2 regions of the Citricoccus alkalitolerans genome follow, and region 1 is predicted to be linked to the other one. Evidence: predicted binding sites of a transcription regulator. Region 1 holds the regulator's gene; the other holds the start of a gene.
The links. Region 1 encodes LexA, which represses DNA repair genes until DNA is damaged. Its sites were predicted from a motif close to TCGAACANNTGTTCGA; they were not measured.
Positions count from the first base shown of each region.

Region 2: a site for LexA is predicted at 2,924-2,939, ahead of ABD134_RS03850 (HNH endonuclease signature motif containing protein). Genes of this name have one in related genera too.

Region 1 is NZ_BAAALH010000001.1:423,285-428,086, forward strand. Features, by position in the region: gene ABD134_RS01870 (ATP-dependent DNA helicase) at 1-2,083, shown strand, start outside; gene ABD134_RS01875 (hypothetical protein) at 2,080-2,976, opposite strand; gene lexA (transcriptional repressor LexA) at 2,981-3,724, opposite strand; gene ABD134_RS01885 (LysM peptidoglycan-binding domain-containing protein) at 3,936-4,295, shown strand; gene ABD134_RS01890 (Ig-like domain-containing protein) at 4,406-4,802, shown strand, end outside.
Region 2 is NZ_BAAALH010000001.1:861,018-865,819, reverse strand. Features, by position in the region: gene thrS (threonine--tRNA ligase) at 1-928, opposite strand, end outside; gene ABD134_RS03850 (HNH endonuclease signature motif containing protein) at 1,103-2,875, opposite strand; gene ABD134_RS03845 (dihydrofolate reductase family protein) at 3,123-3,812, shown strand; gene ABD134_RS03840 (SRPBCC family protein) at 3,794-4,312, opposite strand; gene ABD134_RS03835 (DNA polymerase III subunit alpha) at 4,357-4,802, opposite strand, start outside.

The sequences.
Region 1 (4,802 bases):
TGATCAGGCTCCGCCGGCTGCCGTGGCGGAGCCCGCCGCCGAGCCCCGCACTGACGCCGAACGGGAGGCCCTGCGCCTGCTGGATGCCGCCGTCACGGCCACCGGGGGCCAACGCCGCGAAGGGCAACGGCGCATGGTCGTGGAGGTCGCCCGCTCCCTGGAGACCGGGCAGCACCTGCTGGTGCAGGCGGGCACCGGCACGGGGAAGTCGCTGGCGTACCTGGTGCCGGCGCTCCAGCACGCCCTGGAGGCCGAGAATCCCGTGGTGGTGGCCACCGCCACCCTGGCGTTGCAATCCCAGATCATGCGCCGGGATGCGCCCAAGCTGCTGGAAGCCCTGCGGGACGAGCTTCCCCGTCCCATGAACGTCGCCCTGGTCAAGGGACGGTCCAACTACCTGTGCAAGCACAAGCTGGAGGGCGGCTTCCCGGAGGAGGACGGTCAGACCCTGTTCGGCATGGCCGACGACGGCGAGATGTTGTCCGGGGCCGACGGGGGACCGACCAGTCCCCTGGGCCGCGAGGTCCTACGCCTGCGGGAATGGTCCGAGGAGACGGACACGGGGGACCGGGACGACCTTGACCCGGGTGTCACCGACCGCGCGTGGCGCCAGGTCTCCGTGTCCGCGGTGGACTGTCTGGGCGCCCAGAAGTGCCCGATGGCGGCCGAGTGCTTCTCCGAGAGGGCACGCGCGGATGCCGGGGAAGCGGACGTGGTGGTCACCAACCACGCCATGCTCGCCATCGCCGCCTTCGAGGGGCTCGCCGTCCTGCCCGAGTTCGAGGCCGTGGTGGTGGACGAGGCCCACGAGCTCCAGGACCGCGTGACCGGTGCGGTCACCGGCCAGCTCTCCGGGGCCATCGTGCAGGCCGCGGCGTCCTCGGCCCGCAAGCACACGGCCATCGCCGTGGAGGACCTGGTACAGGCCGGCATCGGCCTCGATGCCGCCTTCACTGCCACTCCCACGGGCCTGATCCCGCGCGGGCCGGACGAGGTCCAGCAGAACGCACTCAAGTCCGTCCGCGATGCGGCCCGCCAGGGACTGAGCGATTCCAAGCCGAGCGGGGGAGGCGCGGACTCCTCGGCCGACGGCGGACGTCAGATGGCCCGGTCCCGGATGCAGGACGTCCTGGACGTGGCCGAGCGGATGCTGGAGACGACCCCGGACACCACTCACCCCGAGGTGCTCTGGGCCTCCCGTCCGGGCCACTTCGAGCCCGGCACCGGGTGGATCCCCGGGGACGAGTCTGCGGCGCCGATGCTCTACGTGGCGCCGCTGTCCGTGGCCGGCAAACTCCGCGAAGGCCTCTTCGGTCAGGCCACGGCCGTGCTGACCTCTGCCACGTTGGCCGTCGGAGAATCGTTCAACCCGGTGGCAGGCTCTCTCGGCCTGATGGGCGAGGGTGCGCCGGCCTGGACCGGTCTGGACGTGGGAAGTCCCTTCGACTACCCGAGGCAGGGTGTGCTCTACGTGGCCCGGCACCTGCCGAAGCCAGGCCGGTTCGCCGCCCCCGAGAGCTATGACGAACTGGAGTCATTGCTGCGGGCGTCCGGCGGCGGTGCCCTGTGCCTGTTCTCCTCCAAGCGGGCCGCCGAGGATGCCGCAGCGGAGATGCGCACCCGGCTCGGCCCGAAGCCCACGATCCTGTGCCAGGGGGACACCACGCTGACCGCCCTGGTTCGGCAGTTCGCCACGGAGGAGGACACCTGTCTGTTCGGGACCATGAGCCTGTGGCAGGGTGTGGACGTGCCCGGCGAGTCCTGCCGGCTGGTGGTCATCGACCGCATCCCGTTCCCGCGACCAGACGATCCTCTCTCCACGGCGCGGTCCAGGGACATCAGCCGCCATGGCGGCAATGGTTTCATGGCGGTCTCCGCCTCCCATGCGGCAGTCCGCCTGGCGCAGGGCGCCGGCCGGCTCATCAGGACTGCGACGGACCGCGGTGTCGTGGCTGTCCTCGACTCGAGGCTGGCGACGGAACGGTATGGGTCATTCCTGCGCTCGACCCTGCCGGATTTCTGGCCCACGGCCGATCCCTCGGTGGTCCGCGGCGTGCTGGAACGGCTCCGTCCCGGTGACTAGCGGATCAGGATCTCTAGCGCGTCGACCGTGCGAATAGCCCGCCATTCGAGGCCGGGGGCTGGGCTCCAGGCAGGCCAGTCCACGGACCATCCGCCGTCGGGGTCCTGGGCGGAAGCCAGCCACCGTCGGTCCCGTGACATCACGGCTGCCGGAACGAGCCTGCCGGGAAGGTCGGAGGGGAAGGGAACGGTCCACGGATCATGGACCAGGTCGACCGCGTGGATCCGTTCGTCCTCCGCGCCACCCTCCACGGGGAGCGAGCCCTCGGCAGACAGCCGTTCACGGAGGGATGCCAGGACCGAGCTGTCGGCCGGTTCCGGGGGAAGGCTGTCCGCGGCAAGGAACCTCAGGGCGTACTTGATCTCATAGGCGGGAAGGTCACCGACAGTCGAGGCCCGGGCCAGTCGGAGGCGGCACCAGTCCGAGGCAGCCTCGGCCCAGCCGCCCGAGAACCCCGTCAGCAGGGCCGCGGCGGCGAAGCCATACGTGAGGTGCGAACCGCCCGGAACCGGGTGGACCCACGGTGCATGGGGCCACTCGAGGGAGGCCTCGGTGACGAACGGTACGGAACCGTCTAGCCCGGAGGTCGAGGCCACCCATTCCAGTCCAGAGCGCACCCAGGGATGCTCGGCGAGATCCCAACCGGCCAAGAGGTCCAGGGCCGTCAGCGTGGAGAGCGCCTCACTCTTCGGTGACCGAACGTCAGGTTCAAGGCCATGACCGAATCCCCCGTCCGGATTGCGGTACGCCTCCAGGGCGGCCAGGACACCCTCAGTGCCGCCGCCGTGGAGCATCAGGTCCACCCGGCGGCGTTCGAGCAACCGCCCGTGGGTGTAGACGAACTCCTCGGCATCCGCCACGCGGACGCCTGGCGGCAGAGGCCGATGGTTCATGGGCTCAGAGCGCCCGGAGTACCGTGACGACCTTACCCATGACCGTCGCCGCATCGCCGAGTATGGGCTCATACGCAGAATTCTGCGGTAGCAGCCACGTGTGGCCATCTCGCTGCCGAAAGGTCTTCACCGTGGCCTCGTCGTCCAGGAGAGCGGCGACGATGTCCCCATTCTGTGCGTTGTTCTGCTGGCGTACGACCACCCAGTCGCCGTCGCAGATGGCGGCATCGACCATGGAATCCCCGGAGACCTTCAGCATGAACAGCTCGCCCTCACCGGTCAGCTGGCGCGGCAGTGTCATGACATCCTCGACCTGCTGGTCGGCGAGGATCGGCCCACCGGCGGCGATCCTGCCCACCAGCGGAACCGGTACGGCATCACCGTCCGAGGCCCCCGTGTGCAGCGTCCTCACCGACCCCACCGGCGTGGCGGCTGATTCGGGGGCCGTGGCGTCCGACTCCGACACGAGGGCCCGGCCGTTCTCGTCCAACAGCACCTCCATGGCGCGCGGGCGGCCCGGATCCTTGCGGAGATACCCCAGCTTCTCGAGCTGGCCCAGTTGATGGGTGACCGATGAGAGCGAGGCCAGGCCCGCGGCGTCCCCGATTTCCCGCATGGACGGCGGATAACCGTGCGCGGCGATCGCAGAGCGGATGGATCCGAGGATGATCCGCTGACGATCAGTGAGGGGCCGGACGCTGGGATCGCGGTGCAGGTCCTGGGCTGGAGGGGGAATCCGGGGGGCCATTCGACCATCCGTTCTTATCGTGTCCGTCGGTCTTGGTGAGATGTCTCGTGCTGGGTCGCTGGGTCTGACGGTACCGGAGTCACAGCCTTGATTCAAAGATATGTTCGAAGTTTTCTTGGCATGGTTCGAACAGGCGTGCTAGACATGATGTCGAAGCAGTCGAACACACGTTCTAGATGGCCCGGGGGTCCGGGAGGAGAGGCAGAAGAGCATGAGTACTGCAGCATCGGTCAACACCCGCGCAGCCGGCTCCGCCGGATTCCACCTGAACCGCCGTGGTCGTTTCCTCTTCGTGGGGTTTCCCGTCATTGTCCTGGCGATCCTCGCCGCAGCGGCCGCTGTCTTCTTCGGCGCGCACGGGATGGCACCGGCGGCTGCGTCGGATGACGAGCCGGTGGCCGCCGTCGAGTCCATCACGGTTAACTACGGCGACACCCTGTGGGACATCGCCGGACGCACCGCTCCAGACTCGCCCCGCAATGAGGCCATCCTGCGCATCGGCGCACTGAATGACCTCGACGGTGGCGATCTGCAGCCCGGTCAGGTGTTGTTCGTGCCGGCCGGGGGCTGAATCCCCGCTGGCCCCCGCAGGGGGTGCCGGGGGCTCGACTCTCTCCAGCCGGACGGTAGGATGGCCTGGGTTCGTAGTGGGGCGGATCCATTGCCGATGACGGGGCACTCATGGGGAACAAGCGCAGGCAGATCAAGTCTGTGGCGACCCCGGTGGCCTTCTCAGCCATTGGTGCCCTCGTGGCCACCGGAGCCTTCCTCTATCCCGGTTTCGACACGGCTGACCTCGAACTGCATGATTCAGGGATCTGGGTCACCCACAACAGCGGGGGATACGTCGGCCACCTGAACCACGAGTCCAGCATCCTGGACGGTGGTTTCCGGCCCCCGATGGAGGACGTCGAACTCCACCAGGCGGATGCCACTGCCCTCATGCTGGATCCGGCCTCCGGCACCTTGACGTCCATTGACACGACGTCCATGGTCGCCGGCGACCAGATCATGCTTCCGGCCGCCCAGGGCTTCGCGCTCGGAGCGGGCGTTATCTCAGCCAGCAACCCCTCGGAGG
Region 2 (4,802 bases), 440 kb from region 1:
TGCGGATGATGCCGCCGCGAGGATGGAACACGGGCAGGCCGGAGCCCAGTTCGTCCGGGAAGGAGAAGAGGTCCATCTCGGCACCCAGCTTGCGATGGTCACGGCGCTCTGCCTCGGCCAGTCGCTCCTGGTACGCCTTGAGATCGTCCTTGGTGGGCCAGGCGGTGCCGTAGATGCGCTGCAGCTGCTTGTTCTTCTCATTGCCCAGCCAGTAGGCGGCAGCCGAACGGGTCAGTGCGAAGGCGTTGGAGATGAGCTTGGTGTTCGGCAGGTGGGGGCCGCGGCAGAGGTCGCACCAGACGCTGTCGCCGGATTTGCGGTCCACGTTGTCGTAGATGGTGATCTCGCCGGCGCCGACCTCGATGTTCGCACCTTCGCCGACGGCGTCCGCGTCTTCCTGCTTGCCCAGCAGTTCCAACTTGTACCGCTCATCGGCCATCGCCTCGCGGGCTTCGTCCTCGGTGACGACGCGGCGAGCGAAGGTCTGGTTCGAGTTGATGATCTTCTGCATCATCTTCTCGAGGGTTTTGAGGTCCTCCGGGGTGAAGGGCTCCTCGACGTCGAAGTCGAAGTAGAACCCGTCCGTGATGTAGGGGCCGATGCCGAGCTTGGCGCCCGGCCGCAGCTGCTGGACCGCCTGGGCCATGACATGGGCGGTCGAGTGGCGCAGGACGTTGAGACCGTCCTCATCTGAGATGTCCACACCCACGACGTCGGCGCCAGCCGGAACCTGACGGCTCAGGTCCTGCAGTTGGCCGTCCACACGCATCACGACGATGGTCTTCTGATCGGAGAAGAGCTCTGTGCCGGTGGTACCCGAGGTCACCTCCCGCGATTCCGCGTTGACGGTGATGGTGATCTGTTCGTGCTGCGACGCCTCGGACACGGTCCGGTTCCTCCTCGGGTAGGGCTTCAGGGCTGGTGGCATACGGTGGCCACCGCCAGCCACCGGCCATTCTAGGGCAGTCATGGGCGGTTCTCCGTCCGATGGCGTGTACGCCGTGGTGCCTCTGGAGGTGTGCCGCGGATCAGACAGTCTCAGAAAGTCAAAGGTCAGAAGGGTGACGGTGGTGGTTCAGCCGGTTCAGCCGGTTCGGCTGGTTCACGCCGCATCATCGAGATTGTCTCGGCAACGTGGTCCCCCTGGTTCCCCTGATTCCCCTGGGCCTTCAGGCCCAGAACTCTCCGGGCCGCCTGGGTCTCGGGGACGCCAATACTGGTTGCGGCGAGGCCGTTGTTCGGGGTCGTGATAGCGGGCAGGGATGAACCAGGGCACACCGTCTTTGACCTCGACCTCCCATGCTCCGGCATGGACTGCGTGGTGATGATGTGAACAGAGCAGGACTCCGTTCTCAACACTGGTGGGCCCGCCATGCTCCCAATAGCGGATGTGGTGGGCTTCGCACCAGGGAGCGGGTATGGAACAGGCGGGTGCAGCGCATCCGCCATCTCGGGCGACGATGGCTCGTCTGAGCTTTCGGGTGAACAGCCTCTGGGAGCGGCCCACGTCGAGCACTTCTCCTGACCCACCGAGCACGATGGGAATCAGGTCCGCATCACAGGCCTTCTGCCGGATGGTCTGTGGATCGACCGCCCCCGCATAGGTTGCCTGGGAGATCACGTGACCAGTGCTACCCCGACCCTTCACGCTCGTGTAGTGGCCCGCCAGGGACTCGTAGTCGATCGTCACCAGGACCTGGGGCCTGACTCCGCCACCCGCGGCATCCGGCAGGTCAGACCCGCCCTCTTCGGCCGTGGGAGTTGTCTGGTTCGTCAAGGCCAGTGCACCGGTCAGTGCACTGATGAGTCCGTCCAATTCCCGTTGGGCCCGGCTCCGGGAATCCAGCGAGTCCGCTACATCCAGGTGCTCCGCCCACACCTCTGAACCCGGCTGCTCGTCAGCAATCCTGCGCGGGTTGGAGGAGGCAGAGACGAGGGTCTTCAGCGTCTCATGCTGGCCGTCGGTCGCCAACAGAGACCAACGGTGCAGGTTCGCGGTTCCCTTGCCGTGATAGAAAAGCCCCTGGGCCGCGTTCATCTGGGCCTCGGTGGGCTCGAGACCATCGGGATTCACCAAGGCATCAAAGCGTTGGCGCCAGTACGCGCACACCTTCCTGACGGCATCCGGGTCCATTTCCTGCGCCTGGGCCGCCAACACCCGCTCCCCCTCAGCGATCAAGAGGTCGATGTGGTCCTTCGGCACTCCGGCTCGGGCCGCGTCAGCACGAGCAGACGTGAGGGCGTCAGCCACCGTGTCCACCGCGACGAGGTCGGCCTGAGCAGAGGTCACAGTGCCGGCCAGTGCGGTCATCTCGGCTGGAATCACCTGGGCTCGGTCCTGGGATAACCGCGGCATGACGCGGGCAGCGCGACGGACACGCTTCCTCGCCTCATGACGGGGGATGCGAAGGACCTGCTGCAGGTAGTCCGCCCCATTGCGGTAGGCGCACTTACCCTCCGGGATCCCCAACAGGCCACGACGGGTCACATGCTCCTCGAAGACGTGGTCCACATGTCCCGCCAATCCCGTTCGAGCCGCATCCACCCATCGGCCGAGCTCCTCGACCCGGGACAGCACGACTGGCAGACATCCCACCGGCATACCTTCCGCCGGTGCACCCAGGGCCTCGTCGTTCAGGGACTCACCACTCAGCAACTCATCCGGGTCCGCGCCGCCCCTCTCGTCGAGCACCCTGTCCGCATGGACATACAGCCCCCACTCCGCGGAACGATCATGATCCGGCCCGTCCGGGAAGCGGTCGACTGCGTCCGACAACCGAGGATGAGACACCCGTGACGCCAGCTCTTCCAGGATGAGACGGGAAGCCATCAGCAGCTCGGGCAGGTCCAACTCTGCCAGCTCGTCCTTCTCCATCTCGGGTGCTCCTTCCCTGTCTAACCTGTCCTCACTGACCCGGCCTTCTAGTACATATATTCGATCATGATGCTGGGACACGATAAACACCACCACCGCAGAATGTGGACGTCTTCCTCCCTTCGGTTGCCTGTGCAGGAAGGGGCACGCACCGCGGATCTGGCCATCCGGCGTCGTGCGTTTCTACACTCAGGGCAACCACCAGCGTCCGACTGCTGAGCACACAGCCCAGAACCAGGATGTACCTATGCCTTCCACGACAGATTCCCCCACCGGCGAGCCGCTTCACAGGCGCAGGCCTCAACGACTCAGGGTCCAGAATTTCTTCGTCTCGCGGGACGGCATCGCCGCAGGGGAAGACCAGAGCCTGGAACGCCCCTTCGGCCACGTGGACCCGGGCCCCCTGACCCGGTGGGCGGGGGCCACGGACAGCTGGCCCAATCGGACGGATCCCGGCGGCTCCCGGGGCGTGGACGACCACATCGTCCGCGACTTCACCCACAACATCGGGTCCGAGATCATGGGCAGTCACAAGTTCAGTCCGTTCCGGGGCCCTTGGACGAACGAGGACTGGAAGGGCTGGTGGGGTGATGATCCGCCGTTCCGCACTCCGGTGTTTGTGCTGACGCACCACCTGCGCCCGTCCTTCTCGCTCAGCGACACGACGTTCCATTTCCTCGATGCCAGCCCGTCCGAGGCGCTGAGGATCGCCATGGACGCCGCCCAGGGCAAGGATGTCCGTCTCGGTGGCGGTGTGACGACGGTGCTGGAGTTCCTTGAAGCGGACCTCGTGGATGACCTGCACATCGCCGTGGCGCCCCATGACATCGGTTCAGGACTGCGGCTGTGGTCCAGTCCGACGGACTTCGAGGACCGCTTCCATCATGAGAGTGTCCTGAGCCCCAGTGGGATGGAGCATCACTTCTTCTGGCGTTGAGCCGTGGCCTCGGCGTCGAGAACCGCGAGCAGATGCCGGTTGCGCTGCCGGATCAGCCGGCGGAGGTAGGGCACCAGGATCAGCCTTTCGGCCAGGCGGCCGAAGAGGGGCGACGTCACGGTGATCGTATCCGTCATGGTGCTCGCACTCTGGGCGGTTCCGGCCGTCACGAGTCCAGCTCCGGCTGATCCGTGGACCTCGCTCGAGAAGTCGGGGACATGGCGGAAGGAGCGGAAGGGGCCGGTGATCTGCTCGTCGACGAACCGGCGGGGACGGTCATGCTCAGTGATCTGTGAGGTCATGGTGAACCAGATCCCGAAGTGCCGGGCCCGCCAGGTGACCGTCTCACCGAGACCGATCTGTCCCGAGGTCACGCCATCGATGGCCTGTTCGCCGGAGTCGGCCATCGATCCGAGATGCTCATCGATATTCAGGGAGAGATCGAAGAGCATCTCGGTCGCGTGCATCGAAGGGGTCACCACCGTGAATGTGCTCGTCATGGTCCGATCGTCGCACGTCCTGACCCCCGCGGAGGGCAAGTGGCTCAGACGATGTCACCGGGGGTCGGCAGCAACTCCCAGGTCTCCGGATGCGGCACGGGGACCGGTCGATGGATGGATCTGACACCTGCCCGCGAGAACGCGCCAGCGGAGGCAGATCGGTTTCCGCCCGTCGCCGAGGCACCCTCCGGAACTCCCACCGGGCCGCGCACCTTGACCGGCCAGGCGCCGGTGTCATGGTGCGGGATGTCGGGAAGTCGCGCATTGGCCCCCGCCGCCTGACGTGAGCCGCCGGTGTCCTGCTGTTGGGCGGCTGACGAGGCAGCAGGGCCCCACGGCACCGGAGCAGCTGGCGCATTCGCCCGATTCCGGTCCCGGCGCAGCCAGGCACGCCATTCCTCCCGCGTGCCCTCCAGGTAGTCCGGATCAGGCAGGGCCTCGGGCCGGTGCAAGTCCCAGGCACGAATGGCCTGCAGGCTGATGGCCTTGG